2 regions of the Agarivorans sp. Alg241-V36 genome follow, and region 2 is predicted to be linked to the other one. Evidence: predicted binding sites of a transcription regulator. Region 2 holds the regulator's gene; the other holds the start of a gene.

Region 1 (8,422 bases), on a different contig from region 2:
CTTCTAACTTAACGCCTTTACCAGCGAAGAAACCAGCACCGCCGTTAGAGAACTGAACTACAACTGGAGACTTAACTTTAGCAGCTGCTTCTAGTACACCGTTGATTGAGTCAGTGTTAACTACGTTAACTGCTGGCAAAGCGAATTTGTTTTCTTTAGCAATTTCGAAAACTTTCTGTACGTCATCACCAGAGATTACACCTGGCTTAACTGCGTCAAAGATCTTAGACATAGCAATGGTTCCATTTAGTCTTATTGATTAAAAATTTTTCATTTCTGCATAGAACATTCTAATACAGAAAACGGGAGCAAGCTCCCGATCAAGTAATTAGCCTTTTGCACGCTCTTCAAGCATGGCTACAGCTGGTAATACTTTGCCTTCTACAAACTCTAGGAAAGCGCCGCCGCCAGTAGAGATGTAAGAAACATCGGCTTTAATACCAAACTTGTCGATGGCCGCTAGTGTATCACCGCCGCCCGCTACAGAGAAGCCTGCAGATTCTGCGATTGCTTTAGAAATACCCGCTGTACCTGCTTCGAAGTTTTTGAATTCGAATACGCCAACAGGGCCATTCCAAAGGATTGTTTTAGCATTGCCAATAATTTCAGCAAGTGCTGCTGTAGAATCTGGACCTAAGTCGAAGATCATGTCGTCATCTTGAACGTCTGCAACGTTCTTAATTTCAGCTTCAGCGTTTTCATCAAATGCTTTAGCACATGCAACATCAGTAGCTACCGGAATAGCACACTCTTTCATTAGCTTTTTAGCAGTGTCTACTAGGTCAGCTTCGTACAAAGATTTACCTACGTTATGACCGTCAGCTGCAATAAAGGTGTTGGCAATACCGCCACCCACTACAAGTTGGTCAGCAATTTTAGATAAAGACTCAAGCACAGTTAGTTTAGTAGAAACTTTAGAACCACCAACAATTGCTACTAATGGACGCTCTGGGTTGTCCATTGCTTTGCCTAGTGCTTCTAGCTCAGCAGCTAAAAGAGGGCCAGCACATGCTACAGGAGCGTTAGTACCTACACCGTGAGTAGAAGCTTGGGCGCGGTGAGCCGTACCAAATGCGTCCATAACGAAGATGTCACACAATGCAGCATACTTCTTAGATAGCTCTTCTTCGTTTTTCTTTTCGCCTTTGTTGAAGCGAACGTTCTCAAGAACAACCAATTCACCAGTGTTTAGCTCTAGGCCATTTAGGTAATCTTTAGCTAATTTAACGTCACAATCTAGTGCGTCGTTTAAGTAGTTAACTACAGGAGCTAGAGAGAATTCTTCAGCGTACTCGCCTTCGGTTGGACGACCTAGGTGAGAAGTAACCATTACTTTAGCGCCAGCTTCCAGACAACGCTTAATGGTAGGAAGCGATGCAAGAATACGTGCATCTGAAGTTACTTTACCGTCTTTTACTGGAACGTTTAGATCAGCACGGATAAATACGCGTTTGCCTGCAAGATCTAAGTCGGTCATTTTGATAATTGACATTATCTGTCCTCTATAGTTTCAATTTAAACTTACAGTTTAGCCAGCATGGCTAAACCTACAATTCCGTGTTACTCATTAACTCTGCGGTGTCTAACATACGATTGGCGAAGCCCCATTCGTTATCACACCAGGCCAACACTTTTACTAAATGCTCGCCACTTACCCGGGTTTGTGAACCGTCAATAATGCTTGAATGACTATCGTGATTAAAATCGATAGACACCAATGGTTCTTCGGTATAACTCAAGATGCCGCTTAATTTACCGCAAGTTGCTGCTTGGATGGCTTGATTTATATCAGAAACTGTAACTTTTTTACACAATGTTACACTTAAGTCCATCGCCGTAACGTTCTGCGTTGGCACCCTTACCGCAATTGCTTCAAATTTACCTGCAAATTTAGGCAAGATCCGCTCTACACCTTTGGCCAGCTTAGTATCAACCGGGATAATTGATTGCCCTGCAGCACGTGTTCTGCGCAAGTCGGTATGGTAGGCATCAATCACTTGCTGGTCGTTCATGGCCGAGTGAATTGTAGTAATAGTACCACATTCAACCCCAAAGGCTTCATCTAAGACCTGTATCACCGGCACAATGCAATTGGTGGTACAAGAGCCATTAGACACCACTTTATCGCTGCTACTTAATAGCTGGTCATTTACACCATAGACCACTGTTTGATCTACGCAAGGATCGGCAGGATGAGAAAACAAAACTTTTTTAGCCCCTGCGTCAATGTGCATTTGCGCATCGGCCACCGAGCTAAAACGACCGGTACATTCCATCACAATATCTACAGCGAGCTCTTGCCAAGGCAAGCTACTTGGCTCGCTTTGATGCAATAACTGAATGACTTGACCTTCTACCGACAATGTTTCGCCTTGCAGCAGTACATCTTCTGCAAAAGTGCCGTGAGTAGAATCGTACTTAAGTAGGTGAGCCATGGCCTCTGGGCTTGCCAGTTCATTGATAGCGACAATTTTAATTTGGTGCTGACGATGAGATTCAAACAGTGCCCGCACTACACTGCGGCCAATTCGACCAAAGCCATTAATGGCTACTCTAATAGCTTGATTAGGCATACTAATCGCCTTTATATAACGCTAAAACAAAGAACCCTCTTAGCAGAGGGTTCTATTTTTTACTGAATTACACCAAGCGCGAGCTTATAGTAATTCGTTAGCCATGCTCACTAAGTTCTCTTTAGTGAAGCCAAATAGCTTGAATAGTTCACCAGCTGGCGCTGATTCACCAAAGGTAGTCATACCTAGTACTTTACCGTCGAAGCCAACGTACTTGTACCAGAAGTCGGCAATACCGGCCTCTACAGCAATACGCTTGCGAACAGCATTTGGTAATACTGACTCACGGTATTCAGCTGATTGCGCATCAAATACATCGGTAGCAGGCATAGACACTACACGTACTGCTTTGCCAGCAGCTGTTAGTTCTTCGTAAGCCGCTACAGCTAGCTCAATTTCAGAACCGGTTGCGATTAAGATAAGCTCTGGCGTGCCAGCGCTATCTTTAAGTACATAACCACCACGAGCAACATCAGCTAATTGCTGAGCATCACGCGCTTGAGGCGCTAAGCCTTGGCGAGAGAAAATCAATGAGGTTGGGCCGTCGGTGCGTTCTACCGCATGACGCCAAGCCACTGCAGACTCAACAGAGTCACATGGACGCCAAGTGCTCATGTTAGGCGTTAAACGTAAGCTTGCAGTTTGCTCAACCGCTTGGTGAGTTGGACCATCTTCACCCAAACCAATTGAATCGTGAGTGTAAACGAAGATCGCAGGTTGCTTCATTAAGGCAGCCATGCGAAGAGCGTTACGTGCATATTCCATAAACATTAGGAAGGTTGCGCCGTAAGGCTTTAAGCCACCGTGCAAGGTCATACCATTCATAATGGCCGACATACCAAACTCACGCACACCGTAGTGCATGTAGTTACCTGATGCATCTTCAGCAGTAACCGCTTCAGAGCCAGACCACATAGTAAGGTTAGATGGTGCTAAGTCAGCACTACCACCTAGTAGCTCTGGCAATTTAGGGCCAAAGGCTTCTAGTGTTTTCTGAGAAGATTGGCGGGTGGCAATCTTAGCTTGGCTTTCTTGCAATTCGCTAATGTAGTTATCGGCAAACTCTTTCCAATCACTTGGAAGTTGACCGTCTACACGACGCTTAAACTCAGCCGCTAGCTCTGGGTGAGCAGCTTCGTAGCCAGCAAACAACTGGTTCCACTCAGACTGAGATTTCTCACCATTTGGTTTTGCATCCCAAGCTTGGTAAACATCTTGTGGGATATCAAAAGCAGCATGTGGCCAGTTTAAGAACTCACGTGCCGCTGCAATTTCTTCAGCGCCTAGTGGAGCACCGTGACAATCGTGGCTACCAGATTTGTTTGGCGAACCAAAACCAATCACAGTTTTACAACAAATCATGGTTGGACGTTTAGTCTCTGCTTGAGCAGCTTTAATTGCCGCGCTAATCGCCTCGCTATCGTGGCCGTCAACACCACCAATCACGTGCCAACCGTAAGATTCAAAACGCTTAACTGTGTCGTCGGTAAACCAACCTTCTACTTCACCATCAATTGAGATGCCATTGTCATCCCAGAATGCGATTAACTTACCTAAGCCTTGAGTACCCGCCAAAGAACATGCTTCGTGCGAGATACCTTCCATCAAACAGCCATCACCTAAGAAGGTGTAAGTGTAGTGATCAACTACTGGGAAACCGTCGCGGTTAAATTGCGCAGCCAAAATTTTCTCAGCTAGCGCCATACCTACAGCGTTGGTAATACCTTGACCTAGTGGGCCAGTGGTAGTTTCTACGCCCGGTGCGTAACCATACTCTGGGTGACCTGGAGTTTTTGAGTGCAATTGGCGGAAGTTTTTAAGCTCTTCAATAGGTAGTTGATACCCAGAAAGGTGCAGTAGAGAATACAGCAACATAGAGCCATGGCCGTTAGATAGAATAAAGCGGTCACGGTCTGCCCAGTTTGGGTCAGTTGGGTTGTGTTTCAAAAAGTCGCGCCATAGTACTTCAGCAATGTCAGCCATTCCCATTGGTGCACCAGGGTGACCAGAGTTAGCTTGCTGAACTGCATCCATGCTTAAAGCACGAATAGCGTTGGCGTATTGACGACGAGAAGACATGAATTTCTCCTGCAAATATTAGGGCTATAGGGTATCGAGAGGCGCGTATTGTCACAAAGTCAACGGTGTTACTCAATATTTATCTAAAAAGAATCCTTAGTTTTATGAAATTTTTCTGCTGAATGCTTAAGCAATCGCATATTTACAGTCTGAATCTTCGTGATAAAGTCTTGATATAAGAACTAAACAAGGACGCTAGACAAAAAATGGCTAACAATTTTGCTTTTCGCAGCCGCAGCTTTTTTGTTTACCTATTCATTGGTTTGTTCTCTAGTGGCTTGGCCTTGTTATTTAGTGACCTCGCCCACCTCAACCCTAACCAACTACTAAGCACGCCTTTACCCGCCTATTCGCTGCCTTTTATTGCCGCTATTTGCATCTTGTTGTTTGAGCGATTGTTTACTCGTTATAAACAGGTGGGCTTAATTTTTGTGGTAAAGGCTTATCACTTTGATGAGGGGCGGCTGCACTGGGGCAACCTGGTGTATCAATTTGCGGTGGGCCTGTTGTTAACCTGGGGAGGCTATGCCGTTGGAATCGTTGGCCCAGCTTGTTATCTGAGTGCGGTAGTTGCCAGTAACTTATCTTACTCTGCGCGCTTAACCGAAGGCCAAGTACGCTTAAGTGTAGCCTGTGGCACAGCCGCAGCAGTAGCGGCTTTATTCAATGCGCCATTAGCAGGCACAGTGATAGCGTATGAGCTGGTAATGCGCCGCTTTAATTGGCGATCTATTGCAACTATCGCCGTAGTGGCCTTTACCGCAAGCGTCATATCGCAGCTGCACGGCGGCAGCATGTTAAGTATTGATTTACCGCAGCAGTCGTTTCAGTGGCATGGCTTAGCGCAGTTTGCCCTACTGGGTATGCTATGTGGCCTATTCGCCACTTTATTGGTGAAGTTGATTCGCGCAATGCCCAAACTAAACCGCAACTATGCAGTTAGCATTGCAGCAAGCGTGACTGCAGTAGCAGGCTTACTCAACCCACAATGGTTAGGGCTAGAACCCATCACGCCGAACGGTTTACTTTACTGGGAATTAGGCCTCGGCGAGCAGCACCTTTGGCTACTAGCTAGGATAGTGCTCACCACTGTAGCACTGGCCTTTGCGCTTCCAGGAGGCAGCTTAGGACCAATGTTGGTTATTGGCGGAATTTTAGGCAGCATTATTGGTGATGTCATTCCTAACAGCGCCGACTTAATGCTGGTAATAGTGGGAATGGGCGCGATGTTTGGCGCAGTGTTTCGCACACCTTGGGCAGCATTTCTGCTGATTACCGAGCAAACCATGCAAGTGGAAATAGTAATTCCAGCCATAGTCGCATGTTTATGTGCCAGTGCCATAGCCAAATACATCTTCCGTTCGCCAAGCTTGATTGAGCAACAATTACTCAACGCACAAATCCGCCTAATCAATAGCCCAGTGCTGGTTAAGGAAGAGAACAAAATCCTAGACAGCGAGCCCCTGCAACAGCGCTAATTTGAAATAGACTCTATAAATAGATACCCAAGTCAGCCTTAGCCATCCCCCCAAACTAGGCTGAGTCGAGCTGATAATGGCAGTCAAATAAGGACGATTTAGAAGTAATTCCCCGAAAAAACTAAGCATTCTAAAAATGAGAACGGTATCACAGAAAAATACGATAGGCTTACGGACTCGAGTGTTCTAGAATGGCAAAGATATTAATAGTGGCTTTGTATTTTATAGGGAATTTTTATGCGCCGCCCAGTTGTACTGTTAATAGTGGCTTTATTTTCCGGCCAAGTTTTTGCTGCCGTAAATACTGACACTACCACCTTTAAGGCTAATAGCCGGGTGATAGAAAGCTTCAGCGATGAACATGGTAAAACAACCAAACACATACCTAGCATCAAGAAGTTCGATGCTGGCCAATACTTCTATTCGCAAGCTCTTAAGTACCACGACTTTGTCTGGTCATGTAAGGAATACAATGATAAAGGCCAATGCCTAGACTTAACACGTAGCCCTCGCCCCCCTATTCGCTTAGTTTCGTTTGTGCACGACCGAAACGATCACAGTAAAATTCAAGCTGATTTGGTGATGCTTTATAACCAGAAAAATGAAAAGAAAATTGAGCTGATCAATTTAAGTGAAGACAGGACTGCTCGTAGCAAATATCAAATATCTACCCTACCGGTGGTAGTGATTGTGCGTGGTGATAAAGAAATCGCCCGAAAAACTGGACTCGAAACTAGAGAAAACATGGTCAACTGGATTAAGCACGAGCTTAGTAAGCCTTAGATAACCAGAGCTCGGGATAATAAACCGATTTCTAGCGGCTATTTTTACTTATTTCGGTGTTGCAGCTACTTGCAATAGACTAGCTATTGGCGCGCAGCTTCGCCTTGAACTAAGCAAAACTATCTCGCCAGAAACATCAAGCTAAATTAAATGCTGGGTTCTAGAGTTTTCGTCACTTCCTTATCCCGAGTTCAGGTTAAATAAGGCGAGTTGATTCAAGTTAGTTGAATACTTAGCCGCATCAGTGATGCGGCTAAGTGCTTTATAATCCAAGCGTAAAATGGCAGCCAGCACTTCTTGGCAGTCATAATCCTCAGAATGGTCCGTACTTTCCTTAAAGACCAACCTCCAGCATGCAAGGCTGCTAGTTCAAAACGTCCCACCGCATTCAGCAATATCTTTAAGTGAAAGACGGCTTGCCATCGAGCAAACACAATAAAACTAATCTGCCAATGTGAATTATTTTCATTAATAAGCGCTAGCAAATCTCTCAGCCCTCACTTAGAATAGACGTCCAGATGGTAAAACATCCATACGTATATAATTCATTTACGAGATATAAACATGGCTACTCATTTATTTACTTCAGAATCAGTGTCTGAAGGTCATCCAGACAAAATTGCAGATCAAATTTCTGATGCAGTATTGGATGCGATCTTAGAGCAAGACCCCAAGGCACGTGTAGCCTGTGAAACCTACGTAAAAACCGGCATGGTAATGGTGGGCGGCGAAATCAATACCTCAGCATGGGTTGATATCGAAGAACTTGCTCGCTCAACAGTACGCGACATTGGCTACACCCACTCAGATATGGGCTTTGACGCCGACTCTTGCGCTGTACTTAACGTTGTGGGCAAACAAAGCCCAGACATTAACCAAGGTGTAGACCGCTCGCGCCCAGAAGAGCAAGGTGCTGGCGACCAAGGTTTAATGTTTGGTTATGCCACCAACGAAACCGACGTACTCATGCCTGCTCCAGTGACCTATTCTCACTTGCTGGTTAAGCGCCAAGCAGAAGTGCGCAAAAATGGCACGCTTGACTGGTTACGCCCAGATGCTAAATCACAAGTTACCTTTGCTTACGAGAACGGCATTATCACTGGTATCGACGCAGTAGTATTGTCTACTCAACACTGTGACAGCATTTCTACTGCCGATTTACGTGAAGCGGTAATGGAAGAAATCATTAAGCCAGTGCTACCAGCACAGTGGCTTAACGAAAAAACACAGTACCATATCAACCCAACTGGCCGCTTCGTAATTGGTGGTCCAATGGGCGATTGTGGTTTAACCGGTCGTAAGATTATTGTAGATACCTACGGCGGCATGGCACGCCATGGTGGCGGTGCATTCTCTGGTAAAGATCCTTCAAAAGTTGACCGCAGTGCCGCATACGCTGGCCGCTATGTAGCTAAAAATATTGTTGCTGCAGGTTTAGCCGATCGCTGTGAGATCCAAGTATCTTATGCAATTGGTGTAGCAGAGCCGACTTCAATCAGTATTGATACC
Region 2 (8,422 bases):
CCGCCGAGCGGGTGCCAATAATAATGCCTGCTTCGCCCTGTTTGGCTTTTAGCCAGGCGGTAAAGCGCTCGGTATCGTTTAAGCCCGAATGGATGGCAAAAACCGGCACTTTAAAGCGCTCGGCAAAGCGTGCCAAGGTTTGCGGAGTTAAGCCAATTTCTGGCACCAATACTAGCGCTTGTTTGCCTTGGGCTAGCACCTCGGCGATAACATTTAAGTAAACTTCGGTTTTGCCCGAGCCGGTAATTCCCTCTATAAGGAAAGCTTGAAAACTGCTAATGCTTTGGTTGATAGCGGCCACCGCGATGGCTTGTTCGGCATTAAGCTGCAGTGAGTCTTGCCTGCTGGTATCGTTTTTTGACCAAAGAGTGGGCTGAGGTGTTATATCGCGCTTTTCAACTAAGCCTTTTTCAACCAGTGCTTTAAGGGCGGTGCGTGATAGCTCTTGCTGTTTGCATTGTTCGTCACTGAGTTGGCCATTTTCTTGTTGCTGCAAACTGCCTAGTACTACACCTTGTTTGGGGGCGCGGCTAAATTCACTCAACTCTGCTCGCTGGCCTTGCTCGGTTAAACGCCAAGCAAGGATGCTTTTGGCTTTAGCTGGCTCGCCTTTGCGCAACAATGCTGGCAGTGCTTGGCTCATCACGTCACCCAAGCTGTGGTGATAATAAGAGCTAGCCCAATTTAGCAGCTTAAATAGGCTCTCTGGCAATAGGGCTTGTTGGTCTAAGGATTCATTAAACGGTTTGAGTTTATCTTCGGCAATGTCGCTATCGCTGGGGTGCTCAATGACCAAACCTACTTTTTCGCCTTTGCCAAAAGGCACCTTAATGCGGCTGCCAATCACCGGCATTGGGGTATTTTCAGGCACGCTGTAATCAAAAAGGCGACGCAGGGGAATAGCTAAGGCAACACGAACAATCGACACTAATGAATAAACTCAAGCAAAAAACCTGTCTCATTCTACTGGCAGAGCCCCTTGCGGAGCAAATTAAGCGTTTGGTGAATTTTTACCCGGTTTTTGTTGCAGGGAGCTTGCTATGCTAGGTGGCTTCTTATATGATCCGCCACCTAAAATTTATAGGCTCTGATAGAGTTGCTTTCGTATGGTGTTTGGTGTCAATTGTGGCGACCGAATGGCGATACGGCCCAAGTATTGAGGTAATCCATGAAAACTGATATCCACCCAACTTACGAAGTACTTACTGCTACTTGTTCTTGCGGTAACGTAATCGAAACTAAATCTACTCGCACTGGTTCTATGTTCCTAGACGTATGTGACAAATGTCACCCGTTCTACACTGGTAAGCAACGTAACGTTGATACCGGTGGTCGTGTTGATCGTTTCAACAAGAAATTCGCTGTATTGGGCAAAAAATAAGCCAGCCTTATTTACGCTACACAGCAAACGAAAAGCGCCTAAGGGCGCTTTTTTTGTGTCTATAGTTGGACCGAGGACTTAGTGTGCTTTCAACCTATGTGTAGCGGTGCTCTTGCTAGATACTTCTAGTTATAAATTTGTTCAATGGATCTAACTAAGCGCAACAAAAGCGACACTTAATACTAAAACTGCCAAAATCGAGCTTATAGCGATGATGGTTGAACCTTCGATATGTACATTTTTTATATTAATTCTCAGCATATAACGTTTCCAAAGAGCTAACCGATTGATTGAGTATTAGCTTAAAGGAGATTGGTATTGCTGTGATGTGCAGATAATAAAAAGATATCAGCCTAGCTTCTCTTGTTAGATTTTATCCACTCTTCCCACTGCTCTATGTGATGCATATCCATATAGGCAATAAAGTACTGTTTGGCTCTCTCCATGATCGCAGTGTTCCCGCCTACATTACGAAGTTCACTAAAGTAGGTCATTTTTCTCTGGTACGAGGTCATATTGTCGTCTTTATTCTCATTTAGACGAACATCTATATCTTCTGCAAAAGTCCCCATATCTCTTTTAAATGAAGATATATCTTTACTGAAGAGTATTGCTGTTGCTGATAGGTTGTCTGTAGCCAACCATGCGAAAAGTGCAGCATAATGTACCTGTTGTTTAACAGTACGTTTACCTGGTTTTCGTTTGAACGGATCTTCGCCATCTAGATAGCTTAAGAGAGCTTTGGCGACATCAACTTCAGTGTCTGGGTATGGATATTCGAATTCGAAGCTAGGCATGTGTGTTTTGAGGTGCTCTCTCACATTGTGGATATTTAGATCAAAGTCTTTAGCTAGATTTGCGGATAGTTTTTCTATTAATTTTGTACGTAGCTGGCGCATATCGCGGTAACCCAAGCTGCCATCAACGCGCTCTTGAGCCCATGTTTTGCATTTCGACTTTCTTTGATTGAGCTGTAATTCTTTTCTTTTCATTGTTAGCCCCGATATTCCCTCTTCCATAAAGGTACTCTACTGACATACGTAAAAGGCAGTCAAATAACGCTGAGCTAAGATATATGAAAATCTATTTCAGTAGGGAAAGGGTCTGTGCGCTAGCAGCGAGTTTTCTCTATTCCCTTCATTATCGCCGAGTAGCGGAAGTTTAAAGCGATTAAGCCAAGCACTGTTTGAGCGAAGCGAGTTGCGCAGGCGCGCTTTAAACTGAGCATCGCAGGGTTAAGATAATGCGGGGCAACCTTTCTTTTGCTTCGTTTTCTTTGGTTGTTCAAAGAAAATGACGTCGCCGAAGGCGAAACCAATGCGCAGAGCTAACGGATGAAGAATATAGCGAATGGAGGCAAGCTTTGCTTTTTACCGAGAAGTACCAAGTATACTTGGGGACTCATTACAAACAAAAAAGCCGCTCAATGAGCGGCTTCCTAGTATCTTATTCTTCTTTATCCAATTCCGCTTGCACGGCTTTTTCTAAAGCCGGGTCGGGTTTGTCTTTTTGCAGGTCGCTATCGTCGGGCAGGGGTTGCCCAGTGTAGGCGTGTAAAAATGCTTCGCAAAGTAGCTCACTGTTAGTGGCGTGGCGTAGGTTGTTTATTTGTCTACGGGTACGCTCATCGGTCAATATCTTTAGCACTTTTAGTGGGATAGATACCGTAATCTTTTTAACTTGTTCGCTTTTTTTACCGTGTTCAGCATAAGGGCTGATCCACTCACCATTCCAATCTGTCGACATTCTGCAATACACACCAAACTAAAGAGACCCTATTGTAACGGGGGAAATGCCACTTAGCAATCCAACAGCAAAGACATTTAGACGTCTAGAAGTGTTGACGTCTTTTTTGCTAGTGGTAAAGTGGCAGGATAAATTGAGGGAGTGAATCAGCAATGTCTTTAAAAGATCTTCAAGCGGCTACTATAGCAGTACGCAGCGGTATTGAAAGTGATACCCAACACGGTGCGGTAGTGCCACCTATTTATTTATCGAGCAACTACAGCTTTGCTGATTTTAACCAAAAGCGCCAATTTGATTACAGCCGTTCGGGTAACCCGACTCGTCACATACTGGCCGAGGCGATTGCCGATTTAGAACATGGTGCTGGTGCGGTGATTACTAACACTGGTATGTCGGCAGTAAACTTGGTTACCGCCTTGTTAGAGCCGGGTGATTTGTTGGTTGCTCCACACGATTGTTACGGCGGCAGTTACCGCTTATTTGACAGCTTAGCCAAGAAAAATGCCTTTGAGGTGGCCTTTGTTGATCAAAATGACCAAGGCGCGCTAACCGAGCTGTTGGCTAAAAAGCCTAAATTGGTGTGGTTAGAAACGCCTAGCAACCCACTGTTACGCATTGTAGATATTAAAGCGATTGCCGAACAGGCTCATGCCGTGGGTGCCTTGGTAGTGGTTGATAACACCTTCTTGTCTCCTGCTTTGCAAACGCCGATTTTGTTGGGCGCCGATATTGTGGTGCACTCTGCTACTAAATACATTAACGGTCACTCAGATGTAGTGGCTGGCATGGTGGTAGCGGCTAATCAAGAATTGGCCGAGCAATTAGCGTGGTGGGCAAACTGTTTAGGTTTAACCGGTTCGGCTTTTGATTCTTACCTTACTTTACGCGGCCTGCGCACCCTTAAAGCACGTATGAATGTGCACCAGCAGAATGCTCAAGCCTTGGTGGCGTGTTTGCAACAACAAGAGGCGGTGGGCGCGATTTACTACCCTGGTTTGCCAGAGCACCCAGGACATGCTTTAGCGCAAAGTCAGCAAAAGGGTTTTGGTGCTATGTTCAGTTTTGAATTGAACTTAGAAGAAAGCCAAATGGTTAAATTCTTGAAAAGCTTGCAGCTATTTTCTTTAGCGGAGTCATTAGGTGGCGTAGAAAGCTTAATTGCTCACCCAGCCACCATGACCCATGCTGCGATGTCGAGTGAGGCCTTAGCTGAAGCGGGAATTTCTAATCAGTTATTACGTGTATCGGTTGGTTTGGAAGATGCACAAGATTTAGTGGATGATTTACAGCAGGCTTTTGCCCAACTGTAGTAAAGCCAGCGTTGTAGAGAGGTAATCCATGTCAGTGAATAGGCATGTGCATAAATTTGGCGGCAGCAGCTTAGCTGATGCTGGGTGCTTTAAGCGAGTGGCGGCGATTGTTGCCAAGCATACTCAAGCGCAAGACTTAATTGTGGTATCGGCGGCCGGTAAAACCACCAACCGCTTAATTAACATTATTGAATTGGCTAAACAGGCCGACAATGCCGCGGCTGATGCACTTAAAGGTTTAATTGAGTTTCAAAGCAAGTTGGTTAATGAGCTGCTTGATGAAACCGCCGCTAAGCCGATTTTGAGTGCGCTAGATGGTGAGCATCATCAAATAGCTAGCTTGCTTGAAGGTGAGCTTACAGCCTTTACCTGCAACGAGGTACTCTCTTTTGGCGAACGTTGGTCTGCCCGTTTATTAGCTGCTTTATTAAGTTCTCAAGATTGCCAAGCCGAGTGGTTAGATTCTCGCCAGTTTTTTAAAGCCGAGTTATCCACTCAACCGCAAGTAGATGTCGCGCAAAGCACGCCATTGTTAGCTAGCTGCTTAGCAGATAAACCAGCTTGTAGAGTGGTAGTTACCGGCTTTATTTGCAGCGATAGTGAGCAACGTACAGTGACCTTAGGTCGTAATGGCAGTGACTACTCGGCCACAGAGCTTGCGGCCTTGGCAGATGCTGTTTCTACTACAATTTGGAGCGATGTTGCGGGTATTTATAGTGCCGATCCTCGCTTGGTTAAAGACGCGGTATTGCTAGAAAACCTAGCACTTGCTGAGGCGGCTGAGCTATCGCGCATTGGCACCTCGGTATTGCATGCTCGCACGCTGGAACCACTGGCGCGTTCTCGGCAAAAGGTGAACTTGCGCTGCAGTTACGCTCCCAACGATGGTCAAACTCTTATTCACCGCAAAGGTACTAATAGCCACAGCGCAAAAATTGTTACCTCGGTAGATAATGTGGTGCTGCTAGAGCTTACCTTTACCCAAGACTTTACGCTTAATGCTACGGCCTTGTTAGAAGCTTTAGCCAACCATCACCTAGCGCCAGCTACTCGTCATAAGCACAGCGAAACAGGCTCGTTGCGTATGGCTTACACTTGCGAATTAGTCGATGAAGCCTTGGCAAAAATCGATCAGCTGGCTAGCCAATTTCATATTCAGAAAATTAACCGCAGCGAAGGCTATAGCTTGGTGGCGCTAGTGGGCGCAGGCGTGTGTGATAACCCGCAGCAGTGTTATCAGTTTTTTCAACACTTAGCTGAGCAGCCACTGGAGTTTATTCACTCCAGTGCCGACAAATTAAGCTTGTGTGCGGTGGTGAGAAAAATCACCTTAGAGCCACTATTAAAAGATTTGCACAGCCACCTATTCAAACAAAAAAACAAGTTGGGTTTGGTGGTATTTGGCAAGGGCAATATTGGCAGCCAGTGGCTAGAGCTATTTGACCAGCAGCAAACTACCTTGGCACAGCAGCATGAGCTTGAACTTAGCTTAGCGGGTGTATTTTCAAGTAAAGCTGGGCACTTAGACTTTGCCGGCCTAAATCTAGAGCAGCTTGATAATACTGAAGCCAATACGCCGCTTATTTGGCCAGAGCTATTCGACAAATTAAAACGCCACCCCTACGACGAGCTGGCAGTGTTAGACATAACCGCCAGCGAAGCGCTAAGTGCGTATTATGCAGAATTTGCTCGCCATGGTTTTCACTTAATCACCGCAAACAAGCACGCTGGAGCGAGTGAGCAAGCTAACTACACGGCATTGCAACAAGCTTTTAGCGACCATGGCGCTCAGTGGTTGAGCAATGCTACGGTTGGCGCTGGTTTGCCGGTGCAAAAAAGCATTCAAAGCTTACGAGATTCTGGTGATGAAATTCATGCCATTTCAGGAATATTCTCGGGTACCTTGAGTTGGTTATTCCAGCAATATGACGGAACCGTAGCATTTTCAGACTTATTGGCCGATGCGCTTAATCAAGGCTTAACCGAACCTGACCCACGTGAAGATCTCTCCGGTAAAGATGTGCAACGTAAGTTGCTTATTTTAGCTAGGGAAGCGGGTTTAGAATTGGAACTGGCGGATATTTCACTTAGTTCTTTAGTACCAGAGCATTTAGCGGCCTTAAGTGTAGAGCAATTTTTGGATGCGATGAGCGAGCTAGACCAAAGCATGCTAGAAGCCTTTAACGATGCTAAACGCCAAGGCAAAGTGATTCGCTTTTTAGCAAAAGTGAATCAAAAAGGGCAGGCTGAAGTTGGCCTGTCTGCCATTGATGCCCTACATCCCTTTGCTAACCTTAAACCTTGCGACAATATATTTGCCATTGAGAGCTTGTGGTACAAGCAAAATCCTTTGGTGATTCAAGGGCCAGGGGCTGGCAGAGAAGTGACTGCTGGTGCCATTCAGGCTGATTTAGTTAGCCTTTGTAAGAGTATTAAGTAAGGCAAATATCAAGCAAAAAAAAGGCCTCTTAAACTAAGAGGCCAAACAGGATATTAAGGGTGTTTACAAACGAGAGAAGGTCTTTACTCAACTAACAATAAGCGCCCACTCAAACCACTTATTGCCACTTCCAAACTGTTTCCATCTGCTGTTATTACATCTCCACTAATCAGATCTTTTAGTTGAGCATTATCATTCACTAAGCTTGTAGATAGATTGGCAGTTCTATCTGTTGTTGATGTATTCAAAAAGTAAACTATCTGCTGTGAGTCAGTTTCTTTTGAAATAACCAGCAGGCTACTGTCTACATAAAGATTTTGTACACTACCTTCATACAACGCCGGATTGTTTTTACGCACTTCCATTAGATTTGACAGGTAGTCCATTAAGTCTTGCTGTTCGGTGCTAGGTGTGAACCCGTCGGTAACGCCAGCGATCTTCGCACTTGAGCGAGCTACATGGTCGTCGCACAAACCTCTTTCTGCACAGTTATTAGTGAGTCTACCTGAGTAGTTAGGCACCTCGTCACCAATTTCCTCCCCGTAGTAGAAAGTGATTGGTCCACTATAAGCTGCCATATATGAGAAGGCTGCTTTATGGCGCTCCCAGTAATTACCTAAAATACCGCGTTGAATTAAGTCACCAAAGCGCACTAAGTCGTGATTGCCTAACATTAAGTTTGGCTGGGCATGATCCGGAAAGGTTCTGTGAGAGTTCCAATCTTCTAAAAGAGTGGTGGGAGCTTTACTTTTGTTACCACTATTGGCTACATCCTCTTCCGCTGCTAGAGTTTGTACTAAAGCGTAACGACGGCCAAAGTCAAAAGCAGAAGGCAAGCCTGGAGAAGCGTTGCTTCCGTATGCTTCATCAACGATATCGTCATTACCTTTCCATATTTCGGCAACCATGTAACCTAAGGTTCCCCATTGTGTGCCATTTACATTACAGGCACTATTTGCGGCATTGGTGGTTCCTGCTTCGGTAAGTGTTTGTTGAATCTCACTCCAGGCACTTAATGGTACTTGATACGCTTGATCTAAGCGCCAGCCATCAAGACAAAGCTCTGTAGTCCAGTATTCAGTAACTTCTTGGAAAAAGGCCAAGGTATCAGGGTCTGTATAATCTACAGGATTGTGACCACCCGCAGGAGTTAAACCGTTCGGAGAAGCTTCAATAACTGATTCTTTATGATGGCCGAAGACGCCATCAAAAAACACATATAAGCCTTTCTCATGAGCTTTAGTGACTAGTTCTTTTGCTTTATCTAAATCACCAAAGTTAGGGTCGATTTTAAAGAAATCACTAGCGAAGTAACCTGTTGCATCTAAGCGATCATCCCAAATGCTTTGACCGCCAACAGGGGCTGATTCGAAAACAGGGGTTAGCCAAAGCGCATTAACTCCCAGTCCTGCGATATAATCAAGAGAATCGATAATACCTTGAATATCGCCCATATGGTGGCTTGTTCCGTAACCTTCACCATGACCTATATTTCCATCACCATTTACAAATGACTCAGTCATTACCTGGTAGATTCTTAAGTCA

Evidence for each region. The regulator MetJ, encoded in region 2, represses methionine synthesis genes. The targets are predictions, from matches to a motif close to TAGACGTCTAGACGTCTA.
Region 1: a site for MetJ is predicted at 7,421-7,438, ahead of metK (methionine adenosyltransferase). Genes of this name have one in related genera too.

Annotation. Positions count from the first base shown of each region.
Region 1 covers NZ_UNRE01000010.1:164,490-172,911, reverse strand. Annotated here, with positions in the region: gene fbaA (class II fructose-bisphosphate aldolase) at 1-232, opposite strand, end outside; gene G6R11_RS20150 (phosphoglycerate kinase) at 329-1,492, opposite strand; gene epd (erythrose-4-phosphate dehydrogenase) at 1,548-2,573, opposite strand; gene tkt (transketolase) at 2,658-4,652, opposite strand; gene G6R11_RS20135 (chloride channel protein) at 4,859-6,130, shown strand; gene G6R11_RS20130 (hypothetical protein) at 6,368-6,913, shown strand; gene metK (methionine adenosyltransferase) at 7,478-8,422, shown strand, end outside.
Region 2 covers NZ_UNRE01000006.1:392,846-401,267, forward strand. Annotated here, with positions in the region: gene priA (primosomal protein N') at 1-928, opposite strand, end outside; gene rpmE (50S ribosomal protein L31) at 1,169-1,381, shown strand; gene G6R11_RS15875 (hypothetical protein) at 1,735-2,400, opposite strand; gene metJ (met regulon transcriptional regulator MetJ) at 2,828-3,127, opposite strand; gene metB (cystathionine gamma-synthase) at 3,280-4,437, shown strand; gene metL (bifunctional aspartate kinase/homoserine dehydrogenase II) at 4,466-6,877, shown strand; gene G6R11_RS15895 (alpha-amylase family protein) at 6,961-8,422, opposite strand, start outside.